DNA from 3 places in the Pristimantibacillus sp. Z349TD_6 genome. Region 3 is predicted to be linked to each of the others. Evidence: a T-box and tRNA genes for the amino acid it is inferred to sense, from the RefSeq annotation. Region 3 holds a T-box; the other regions hold tRNA genes.
What was found. The T-box of region 3 lies ahead of AC0VYE_RS29630 (glutamine--tRNA ligase/YqeY domain fusion protein). A T-box ahead of a tRNA ligase gene usually reads a tRNA of that ligase, here a tRNA-Gln.

Region 1: it encodes a tRNA-Gln, which carries the amino acid that the T-box ahead of AC0VYE_RS29630 (glutamine--tRNA ligase/YqeY domain fusion protein) is inferred to sense. The anticodon was not compared.
Region 2: it encodes a tRNA-Gln, which carries the amino acid that the T-box ahead of AC0VYE_RS29630 (glutamine--tRNA ligase/YqeY domain fusion protein) is inferred to sense. The anticodon was not compared.

Annotation. Positions count from the first base shown of each region.
Region 1 covers NZ_CM149662.1:6,954,573-6,957,836, forward strand. Annotated here, with positions in the region: gene AC0VYE_RS30165 (AraC family transcriptional regulator) at 1-993, opposite strand, end outside; tRNA gene AC0VYE_RS30170 (tRNA-Leu) at 1,237-1,318, opposite strand; tRNA gene AC0VYE_RS30175 (tRNA-Arg) at 1,332-1,408, opposite strand; tRNA gene AC0VYE_RS30180 (tRNA-Cys) at 1,426-1,499, opposite strand; tRNA gene AC0VYE_RS30185 (tRNA-Gly) at 1,508-1,582, opposite strand; tRNA gene AC0VYE_RS30190 (tRNA-Gln) at 1,590-1,664, opposite strand; tRNA gene AC0VYE_RS30195 (tRNA-His) at 1,695-1,770, opposite strand; rRNA gene AC0VYE_RS30200 (23S ribosomal RNA) at 1,938-3,264, opposite strand, start outside.
Region 2 covers NZ_CM149662.1:7,181,862-7,185,125, reverse strand. Annotated here, with positions in the region: rRNA gene AC0VYE_RS31105 (23S ribosomal RNA) at 1-849, shown strand, start outside; tRNA gene AC0VYE_RS31100 (tRNA-Asn) at 1,012-1,087, shown strand; tRNA gene AC0VYE_RS31095 (tRNA-Thr) at 1,092-1,167, shown strand; tRNA gene AC0VYE_RS31090 (tRNA-Glu) at 1,208-1,282, shown strand; tRNA gene AC0VYE_RS31085 (tRNA-Val) at 1,314-1,389, shown strand; tRNA gene AC0VYE_RS31080 (tRNA-Gln) at 1,399-1,473, shown strand; tRNA gene AC0VYE_RS31075 (tRNA-Lys) at 1,484-1,559, shown strand; tRNA gene AC0VYE_RS31070 (tRNA-Leu) at 1,577-1,659, shown strand; tRNA gene AC0VYE_RS31065 (tRNA-Leu) at 1,759-1,841, shown strand; gene AC0VYE_RS31060 (GNAT family N-acetyltransferase) at 1,899-2,075, opposite strand; gene AC0VYE_RS31055 (hypothetical protein) at 2,075-2,257, opposite strand; gene AC0VYE_RS31050 (phosphodiester glycosidase family protein) at 2,622-3,264, shown strand, end outside.
Region 3 covers NZ_CM149662.1:6,829,426-6,832,689, forward strand. Annotated here, with positions in the region: gene AC0VYE_RS29630 (glutamine--tRNA ligase/YqeY domain fusion protein) at 84-1,763, opposite strand; T-box leader at 1,953-2,206, opposite strand; gene AC0VYE_RS29635 (YnfA family protein) at 2,280-2,606, opposite strand; gene AC0VYE_RS29640 (SRPBCC family protein) at 2,649-3,131, opposite strand; gene AC0VYE_RS29645 (hypothetical protein) at 3,153-3,264, opposite strand, start outside.

The sequences.
Region 1 (3,264 bases), 130 kb from region 3:
GCAGAGCAGCATCACTGCGCCTACTGATAGTTTTAAATCTTTGTACATCGTTAAATCTCCCTCTTTTCCATAATGAGAATCATTATCATTATAGCCCTGACCTTTGCGAGGGACAATAGCTTGTCCTGAACTATTAAATGGACTTTTCTGAACCGATATTTCTGCTGCCAGTGATCTAAAGTGCAGCGGTGATGTGCCGGTTTGTTTTTTGAACACGCGGCTGAAATAGTAGACATCCAAATATCCTATGCCAAGCGAAATTTCTTGAAGAGATGCCTTCGTTTCTTTCAACAGCCTGCTTGCGTGTTCAATGCGAACTTGGGTCAAATATTCATTAGGCGTTGTTCCTTGCTGTTTTTTGAACACGCGAGTCAAATAGCTGGAGCTGCAGCCAAGCAGCTCGGCCAGACTCTCAACCGTAAATGCATCCGAATAGTTGGTCTCTATGTAGCGTGTAGCTTGGGACACAAGGTCAGCTCGAGTCTCCCCAAGCTCCTGCCCAGCCATCTGACCAAGTAATTCATGTACAAATTGATAAAGAACGCCTTTGGCATACAGCTTGTCGAGCAGCGTAAGCTTGCGCCAGCTTTGTTCCATAATCTCGAATTTTGAATGAAGGGCAAGCGGAGCATGAGGCGTGAATCCATATTGAATGTGGAAAGGACTGCTGCGTTTTAACAATCGATCCAAGTAGCGGTTGCCAGGGACAGCTAAAAAAGCCTTGTACATAATAAGATCATATTCGAGGCGATCCCCTGAGGAGATAATGTCCAGGCTCATGCCTTTTCTGCCATGAAGCAAATGAAAGCCATCGACGGCATAACCAACACCGTCCAGCATCACCCGCCCACGTCCGTATGTCACCCACAGAAAAGCATTGGATGGAAGCTTGTAACCGCGAAGCTCGTCTCCATGTGCCAACGACTGATGTCTAATGTCGAGCAGCTTGACATTGGCTTCGTTCCACAGCAATAGATGTTCATTCCAATCCATACCAATCACTTCCTGATACTAAAAAATATGGCCTATTTAATGAGGCTGTATCTCATTATAATTGAAAATAATTCTCATAACTAGTGTTTTGTATGACCACGTATCCAGTGGATTTAACTATAGTTAATTTCATTTGGAGTATATTTCGAAGCTATCATCGGCTCTTGCTATTAAAGGGGTTTTAAAGCTAAACAAAAAAAGCTCATTAGATAAAATATCTAATGAACTATTGTTTATACAATATGGTGCCGATGAGAGGACTCGAACCTCCACGGTTTCCCTCACGATTTTGAGTCGCGCGCGTCTGCCATTCCGCCACATCGGCATTTGAGTAAAGATGGCGTGCCCTAAGAGATTCGAACTCCTGGCCTTTTGATTCGTAGTCAAACGCTCTATCCAGCTGAGCTAAGGGCACATTTTATAAAATTGTAATGGAGGCGCCACCTAGACTCGAACTAGGGGTAGAGCTTTTGCAGAGCTCTGCCTTACCACTTGGCTATGGCGCCAACTTAAATGGAGCGGAAGACGGGAATCGAACCCGCGACCCTCGCCTTGGCAAGGCGATGCTCTACCGCTGAGCCACTTCCGCAACTAAATGGCTGGGGATTCAGGGATCGAACCTGAGAATGACGGAGTCAAAGTCCGTTGCCTTACCGCTTGGCTAATCCCCAACAAAAAAATGCCATACTACTTTTAAAAAATGGGGCGATCGAGGGGAATTGAACCCCCGAGTGTCGGATCCACAAACCGATGCGTTAACCACTTCGCCACGACCGCCATAAATAAAATCAGGTGCTGAACAAAAAAGAAAACCCACTTTTGTGGGTCGTCTGCTAATGCACGCATTAGCAAGTTGCGCCCTGAAAACTGGATACGAAAGATTAGGCTTGCTGAAGCCTTTTTAGCTGCTGTCTACTGGATGTATGGGTCACAGTAAACGTGTTTAGGATAAGCCCTCGACCGATTAGTATTCGTCAGCTACACACATTGCTGTGCTTCCACTCCGAACCTATCAACCTCGTCGTCTTCAAGGGGTCTTACATACTGGGAAATCTCATCTTGAGGGGGGCTTCACGCTTAGATGCTTTCAGCGCTTATCCCGTCCGTACTTGGCTACCCAGCGGTGCTCCTGGCGGAACAACTGGTACACCAGCGGTACGTCCATCCCGGTCCTCTCGTACTAAGGACAGCTCCTCTCAAATTTCCTGCGCCCGCGACAGATAGGGACCGAACTGTCTCACGACGTTCTGAACCCAGCTCGCGTACCGCTTTAATGGGCGAACAGCCCAACCCTTGGGACCTACTTCAGCCCCAGGATGCGATGAGCCGACATCGAGGTGCCAAACCTCCCCGTCGATGTGGACTCTTGGGGGAGATAAGCCTGTTATCCCCAGGGTAGCTTTTATCCGTTGAGCGATGGCCCTTCCATTCGGTACCACCGGATCACTAAGCCCTACTTTCGTACCTGCTCGACTTGTAGGTCTCGCAGTCAAGCTCCCTTATGCCTTTGCACTCTTCGAATGATTTCCAACCATTCTGAGGGAACCTTTGGGCGCCTCCGTTACATTTTAGGAGGCGACCGCCCCAGTCAAACTGTCCACCTGACACGGTCCCCGAACCGGTTTCACGGTTCTAGGTTAGAACTCCGATACGATCAGGGTGGTATCCCAACGTTGCCTCCACACAAGCTGGCGCTCATGCTTCAAAGGCTCCCACCTATCCTGTACAGATCGTACCAAAGTTCAATATCAAGTTACAGTAAAGCTCCATGGGGTCTTTCCGTCTTGTCGCGGGTAACCTGCATCTTCACAGGTATTAAAATTTCACCGGATCTCTCGTTGAGACAGCGCCCAAGTCGTTACGCCATTCGTGCGGGTCAGAATTTACCTGACAAGGAATTTCGCTACCTTAGGACCGTTATAGTTACGGCCGCCGTTTACTGGGGCTTCGGTTCACAGCTTCGGATTTCTCCTAACCGCTCCCCTTAACCTTCCAGCACCGGGCAGGCGTCAGCCCGTATACTTCGCCTTACGGCTTCGCACAGACCTGTGTTTTTGCTAAACAGTCGCTTGGGCCTTTTCACTGCGGCCCCCTCGGGCTATTCACCCTACCGAGGCACCCCTTCTCCCGAAGTTACGGGGTCATTTTGCCGAGTTCCTTAACGAGAGTTCTTCCGCGCGCCTTAGCATGCTCTGCTCGCCTACCTGTGTCGGTTTGCGGTACGGGCACCTAGATCTCACTAGAGGCTTTTCTTGACAGCCGGAGTACATG
Region 2 (3,264 bases), 350 kb from region 3:
CCGCGACAAGACGGAAAGACCCCATGGAGCTTTACTGTAACTTGATATTGAACTTTGGTACGATCTGTACAGGATAGGTGGGAGCCTTTGAAGCATGAGCGCCAGCTTGTGTGGAGGCAACGTTGGGATACCACCCTGATCGTATCGGAGTTCTAACCTAGAACCGTGAAACCGGTTCGGGGACCGTGTCAGGTGGACAGTTTGACTGGGGCGGTCGCCTCCTAAAATGTAACGGAGGCGCCCAAAGGTTCCCTCAGAATGGTTGGAAATCATTCGAAGAGTGCAAAGGCATAAGGGAGCTTGACTGCGAGACCTACAAGTCGAGCAGGTACGAAAGTAGGGCTTAGTGATCCGGTGGTACCGAATGGAAGGGCCATCGCTCAACGGATAAAAGCTACCCTGGGGATAACAGGCTTATCTCCCCCAAGAGTCCACATCGACGGGGAGGTTTGGCACCTCGATGTCGGCTCATCGCATCCTGGGGCTGAAGTAGGTCCCAAGGGTTGGGCTGTTCGCCCATTAAAGCGGTACGCGAGCTGGGTTCAGAACGTCGTGAGACAGTTCGGTCCCTATCTGTCGCGGGCGCAGGAAATTTGAGAGGAGCTGTCCTTAGTACGAGAGGACCGGGATGGACGTACCGCTGGTGTACCAGTTGTTCCGCCAGGAGCACCGCTGGGTAGCCAAGTACGGACGGGATAAGCGCTGAAAGCATCTAAGCGTGAAGCCCCCCTCAAGATGAGATTTCCCAGTATGTAAGACCCCTTGAAGACGACGAGGTTGATAGGTTCGGGGTGGAAGCACAGCAATGTGTGTAGCTGACGAATACTAATCGGTCGAGGGCTTATCCTAAACACGTTTACTGTGACCCATACATCCGGTAGACAGCAGCATAAAAGGCTTCAGCAAGCCTAATCTTTCGTATCCAGTTTTCAAGGCGCAATACGCCTTGATATTCAACCGTGCCTATTTTGAAGTTGAAGCTTTAATAACATTCAACTCAAAATACAATGTTCCCTGATAGCTCAGTTGGTAGAGCACTCGACTGTTAATCGAGTTGTCACAGGTTCGAGTCCTGTTCGGGGAGCCATTATGCTCTCATAGCTCAGTAGGTAGAGTGCATCCATGGTAAGGATGAGGTCACCGGTTCGAATCCGGTTGAGAGCTCCAGAAAACTTTCAACTGTAAGGACAAGCATCAATTTTAGCATGGCCCGTTGGTCAAGTGGTTAAGACACCTCCCTTTCACGGAGGTAACAGGGGTTCGAGTCCCCTACGGGTCACCAAATTATTTTTACAAATGGCGCCTTTATCCTTGGACGCTTAGCTCAGCTGGGAGAGCATCTGCCTTACAAGCAGAGGGTCGGCGGTTCGATCCCGTCAGCGTCCACCATATCGCTATTGGGGATTAGCCAAGCGGTAAGGCAACGGACTTTGACTCCGTCATTCTCAGGTTCGATCCCTGAATCCCCAGCCACTTATACTATGAGTCATTAGCTCAGTTGGTAGAGCACCTGACTTTTAATCAGGGTGTCGTAGGTTCGAATCCTACATGACTCACCATTTTTTATCTCACATGCGCGCGTATGGCGGAATTGGCAGACGCACTAGACTTAGGATCTAGCGGGCGACCGTGGGGGTTCAAGTCCCTCTACGCGCACCATCTTTAACACCCTTCATAGGGAAGCACTCTGTATGTCAACAGAGTAATGTAGGTGGAAGCCCTGCAAAACATGGTTAAGCTTCAAAGAATCACATATATGCGCGTATGGCGGAATTGGCAGACGCACTAGACTTAGGATCTAGCGGGCGACCGTGGGGGTTCAAGTCCCTCTACGCGCACCATACCATGAAGAAACCCTTGGCGAACAAGGGTTTTTTGCTGTTTATATATGTGTAATATTAATCGAAAAGCCCCGAATGATCATTAAAGCTGTATAGCGCTTGTTCAGCACCATATCTTTGCAGCTTATACTCTAATCGCATGCCTACCTTCTCAAGGAGCCTGCAGGAGGCAGTATTTGCTGTTTGTGTCTCAGCGATTACTTTGCCTAGCTTTAATTCATGAATTGCGTACATTAATAATTGACCGACTCCTTCGTTGAAGAGCGCTCTAAAGCATCTAGAAACTTATTTAGATGATATTCCTCTGGTACAGCTCCGCCTAAGTATTTTCTAACCTCATCACTCGAATATATCCTTTGCATGTATTTGAAATCTGATTGTTGTAATGGGTCCAGCTTGCATCTAGTGGTTTGCATATTGATATTAATCCTCCATTTTATGCTTATTAAGTACAGCTTGTACAAAACTTGATCTACCTCGGAAACAAGGTGATCCTGCTCAATTGGATGGGGTTAAAAATGTACAAGGTTAATCGTTGTGAGGATAAATAGTAAATGGGTTTAGTGTTTCATATGAAGAAATAGTAATACCATTAGTAGATTTGTATACTTGGTTTTTGTGATCGTAACATAGAGACTTACAGGATGCCAACTTATTACTCAATAGAATTTGAGAGTTATTTTATCCATATAATCCCTTCATTTTTAGAATAAACCTGTCGATATAGTTCATTGGGACTAGCTGGAATCTACACATAAGAAGGAGAAGGAGATCAGTCATATGCAGCAAAAGATGAAAAAATGGCTTGTTAGAGTAGTAGCTATTCTGCTTATTATAGTGTTGAATGTGAGCTACACAGGAAGCGAATCATTAGGTGGTAAGGGAGCCTATGGGGGTTCCTCCGTTTCTGCGGCAGAATCGAAGAATGAGACAAAAACGGTTGCTTCTAATGCGAAGGGTTCTACTGCCAGCAAAGCAGAAATCGAGTACTGGCGATACAAAGCAGAGGGTACTCTATATCCTCCGATTGTTATGCCGAGCGGAAAGATGCTGGTTGTAACGAATAATGGATGGTTATCCCTATTAGATAATGGCGGAAAAGAGTTAAAAAGAATAAACACATATTCGAAATTATCTGCTCCAGCCGTAAATGGAAAAGGACAAATATTTACTGCAGGAACTGGTGCTAGGCTTTATCAATACGATGAAGGTGGCAATGGCGGTCAGAAAGGTATTTATTATTTTAAAGGGAAAAAGGAGCAATTAGAGCCATCTGGCATGGTGACGGATGGGGAAGGTACTCCTTATTTCGCATATCAGCATGCTGTTTTATCGCTGAGCAGTGAGGGAGAGCAGGAGGTTGCTCTGCTACCAGAGGGCGTCTCAGTTATGGAACTGGCCGCAGGTAAGCGCGGCGTCTATG
Region 3 (3,264 bases):
ATAGATTTACTTTCTTATATTTAAAAAAAGAAGCCTCCATATGTATTATTTTACCACATGAGAGGCTTCATCTTGTTATCGCTTTATTTTTTCTTCCACGTATCCTTAAGCGGTACGATGCGATTGAAGACTAGCTTCGTATTCGTTGTATGTTTTTTGTCCACGCAAAAATATCCATGCCGAACGAATTGGAACTTATCCTCTGGCTGCGGAAGAACCTCAAAAGGCTCAATCCTACAATCTTTCACGATTTGCAGTGAGTTCGGATTAATGACGCTGTCCCAAGCTATATCGGTATCCTTCGGGACTTCATTACCCCGCAGCAGACTCTCATAAAGGTGGACATCCACCTTAGCCGCATGACTCTCCGAAACCCAGTGGATCGTCCCCTTCACCTTCCGGCCGGTAAAGCCCGTTCCGCTTTTCGTTTCGGGATCGTAAGTGCAGCGAAGCTCAATGATCTCACCTGTGGCTTCATCTTTAATGACTTCCTCACATCTAATGAAGTAGGCGCCGATCAGCCGGACTTCAGCTCCGGGCGCTAATCTGTGAAACCCTTTGGACGGCTGCTCCATAAAATCATCTTTCTCTATAAATAGCGTGCTAGAGAAGGTGACCTTGCGTTTGCCAAGCGTGTCGTTCTCGCTATTATTATCAATGGACAACAGCTCGGTTTGGCCCTCAGGGTAATTAGTAATGACCACTTTCAGTGGATGGATGACGGCCATTACGCCTTTGACCTTCGCCTTCAAATCCTGTCTTGCCGCATGCTCCAGCATCGCGATATCAACGGAATTTTGCGCTCTAATCATGCCGATCTCATCGATAAAATTTCTAATGCTCTCGGGCGTAAAGCCTCTTCGCCTGAGTCCACGAATCGTTGGCAGCCTTGGATCATCCCAGCCGTCGACGAAGCCGCCCTCAACGAGCTGTCTCAAATATCGCTTGCTCGTCACGACACCCGTTAGATTCAGCCTGCCGAATTCCCTTTGCCTTGGCGGATGAGCAAATTCCAGCTCCTCTAATACCCATTCGTACAAAGGACGATGGTCTTTGAACTCAATGGAGCATAACGAGTAGGTAATGCCCTCGATGGCATCTTGAATCGGATGGGCAAAATCGTACATCGGATAAATGCACCACTTATTTCCCGTCCGGTAATGCTCTGCATGGATAATGCGATAAATAACGGGATCTCTTAAATTAATATTAGGCGCACTCATATCGATTTTGGCACGCAATACTTTGGAAGCGGCCTTAAAATCACCGTTTTTCATTTTCGCAAACTGTTCTACATTTTCTTCAATGGAGCGATTTCGGTAAGGGCTATCCTTGCCCCGCTCCGTAAGCGTCCCCCGATATTCCGTTACTTCCTCTGGTGATAATTCACAAACATAAGCCTTTCCTTTACTTATGAGCGCAACAGCAGCATCATATATCGCATCCGAATAATCCGAACCATAATAAATATGGCTGCCCGGACGATAACCAAGCCAATTGATATCTTCGATAATAGCATTTACATATTCGATGTCCTCCTTCAGAGGATTCGTATCGTCAAATCGCAAATGAAACTTCCCATTATACTTTTGCGCAATCGTATAGTTCGTATGGATGGCAAAGGCGCTTCCGATATGCAGGTATCCATTAGGCTCCGGCGGGAAGCGCGTGCACATTTCTCGTGTAAACACGCCTGCTTGAAGATCCTCATTAATGATTTTGTATAAAAAATGATCCGTGTTCGGCTCTAATTCGCTGCTCATTGTAAAACCTCCAATTTAGGGTTGCTATCGATACCTTGATTTTTCATGTCCCAAGCAAAAACGCCTTCGGCGTCCTTTAGACGCTGAAGTAGCTTTGACGGTGAAATATAAGCCCTTTATAAGCTAACAAACTTATAAATTCTTATATTTCAAAAAACAAAAAAAAAATCCACCCCCAAGACTTCGCGTCTTGGGGACGAAATTTTTCGCGGTACCACCCCAGATTCGTTAATATGTCGCCATATTAACCTCTTCAAGTACGGCACCAAAGGATGCTTATACTCTAGCTCTATAACAGGAGCTCCTGTCACAGCATCCCCTTGTTCAGGTTCCGATGTGATGCTCAGAGACTTGTTTCGATAAACCATTCCTTGCCCCTTTTCAGCTGCCGGGGCTCTCTGCGAAAGAATTTGTTTATGTACTCTTCTCGTCATCGCCTTTTTCAATATTTCATATATGTTAACAAATCGTTCCCTGAATTGTAAATGGTTATTCTACACAGTAAGCTAGACCATACTAATGCCTTGGCGCCCACAGTATAACTGAAACACCGACCAAGCAAATAGCAGCACCTATCCAGTCGTATAAATCAGGTGTTTTTTTATCGACAAGCCAGCCCCACAAAACAGCCATTACTATAAAAACGCCCCCGTACGCCGCATAGACTCTTCCGAACGAGGGGAAAGATTGAAATGTAGCAATAACACCATATAGTGCTAAAGCTACACCTCCGACCATTCCCCAATACATCGGCTTGCCTTCACGCAGCCATAACCAAATCAGGTATCCCCCACCTATTTCAGCTAACCCTGCTAGTAAAAATACCAATATTCCTGTAATCATCTCTTTCACATCCATTAACCCAAGCTGATTGAATACTTATTTCTAAGCCTGAGGTAAATTTTCAAAGGCTTGTACATATTTATCGTATTTCATTTTCCATACATCCTTGCGAGAGGCAATGGTATTTCCATCCAGCAATGCCTCGATAACATCCAAACATACATCCCAGCCGGCAATATCTCTAGGGGTATGCGCTGTAATTTGGGTAAGCTTCTCGATCAAAACCAAGCGACAGCCCTCTGGCTCTGCCTCTAATTCAAAACGAACGATATCCTCAGCCCACGTAAACTCCAAAACCGATAACGCTTTGAGCCTGGTGATGGCCATCTCTTCAAATTGTCCATTCTGCATATCAAATTTTATTAATCCGCCTTCACGCAGGTCCGCGACATGCAGCTCGGGGAACCACTGTGCCAGCTTCTCGTTGTCAGTCAGCATCGACCAGACACTCTCCACAGCATGCTTCAAATTGCGCTCGAAACGGACCGAATATCCATTCTCAGCTTGGGTAATGGATGCCAACATGTCTACTCACCTCATCCTTATTTATTCCTGATTAAATTTTTTCTCAAAAACAGACCATCGAATCAAAGAAAGAGTAACACCTACGACAACTGAAATAAAAATAATAGGTGCCATTTCGATTTGATCTACACTT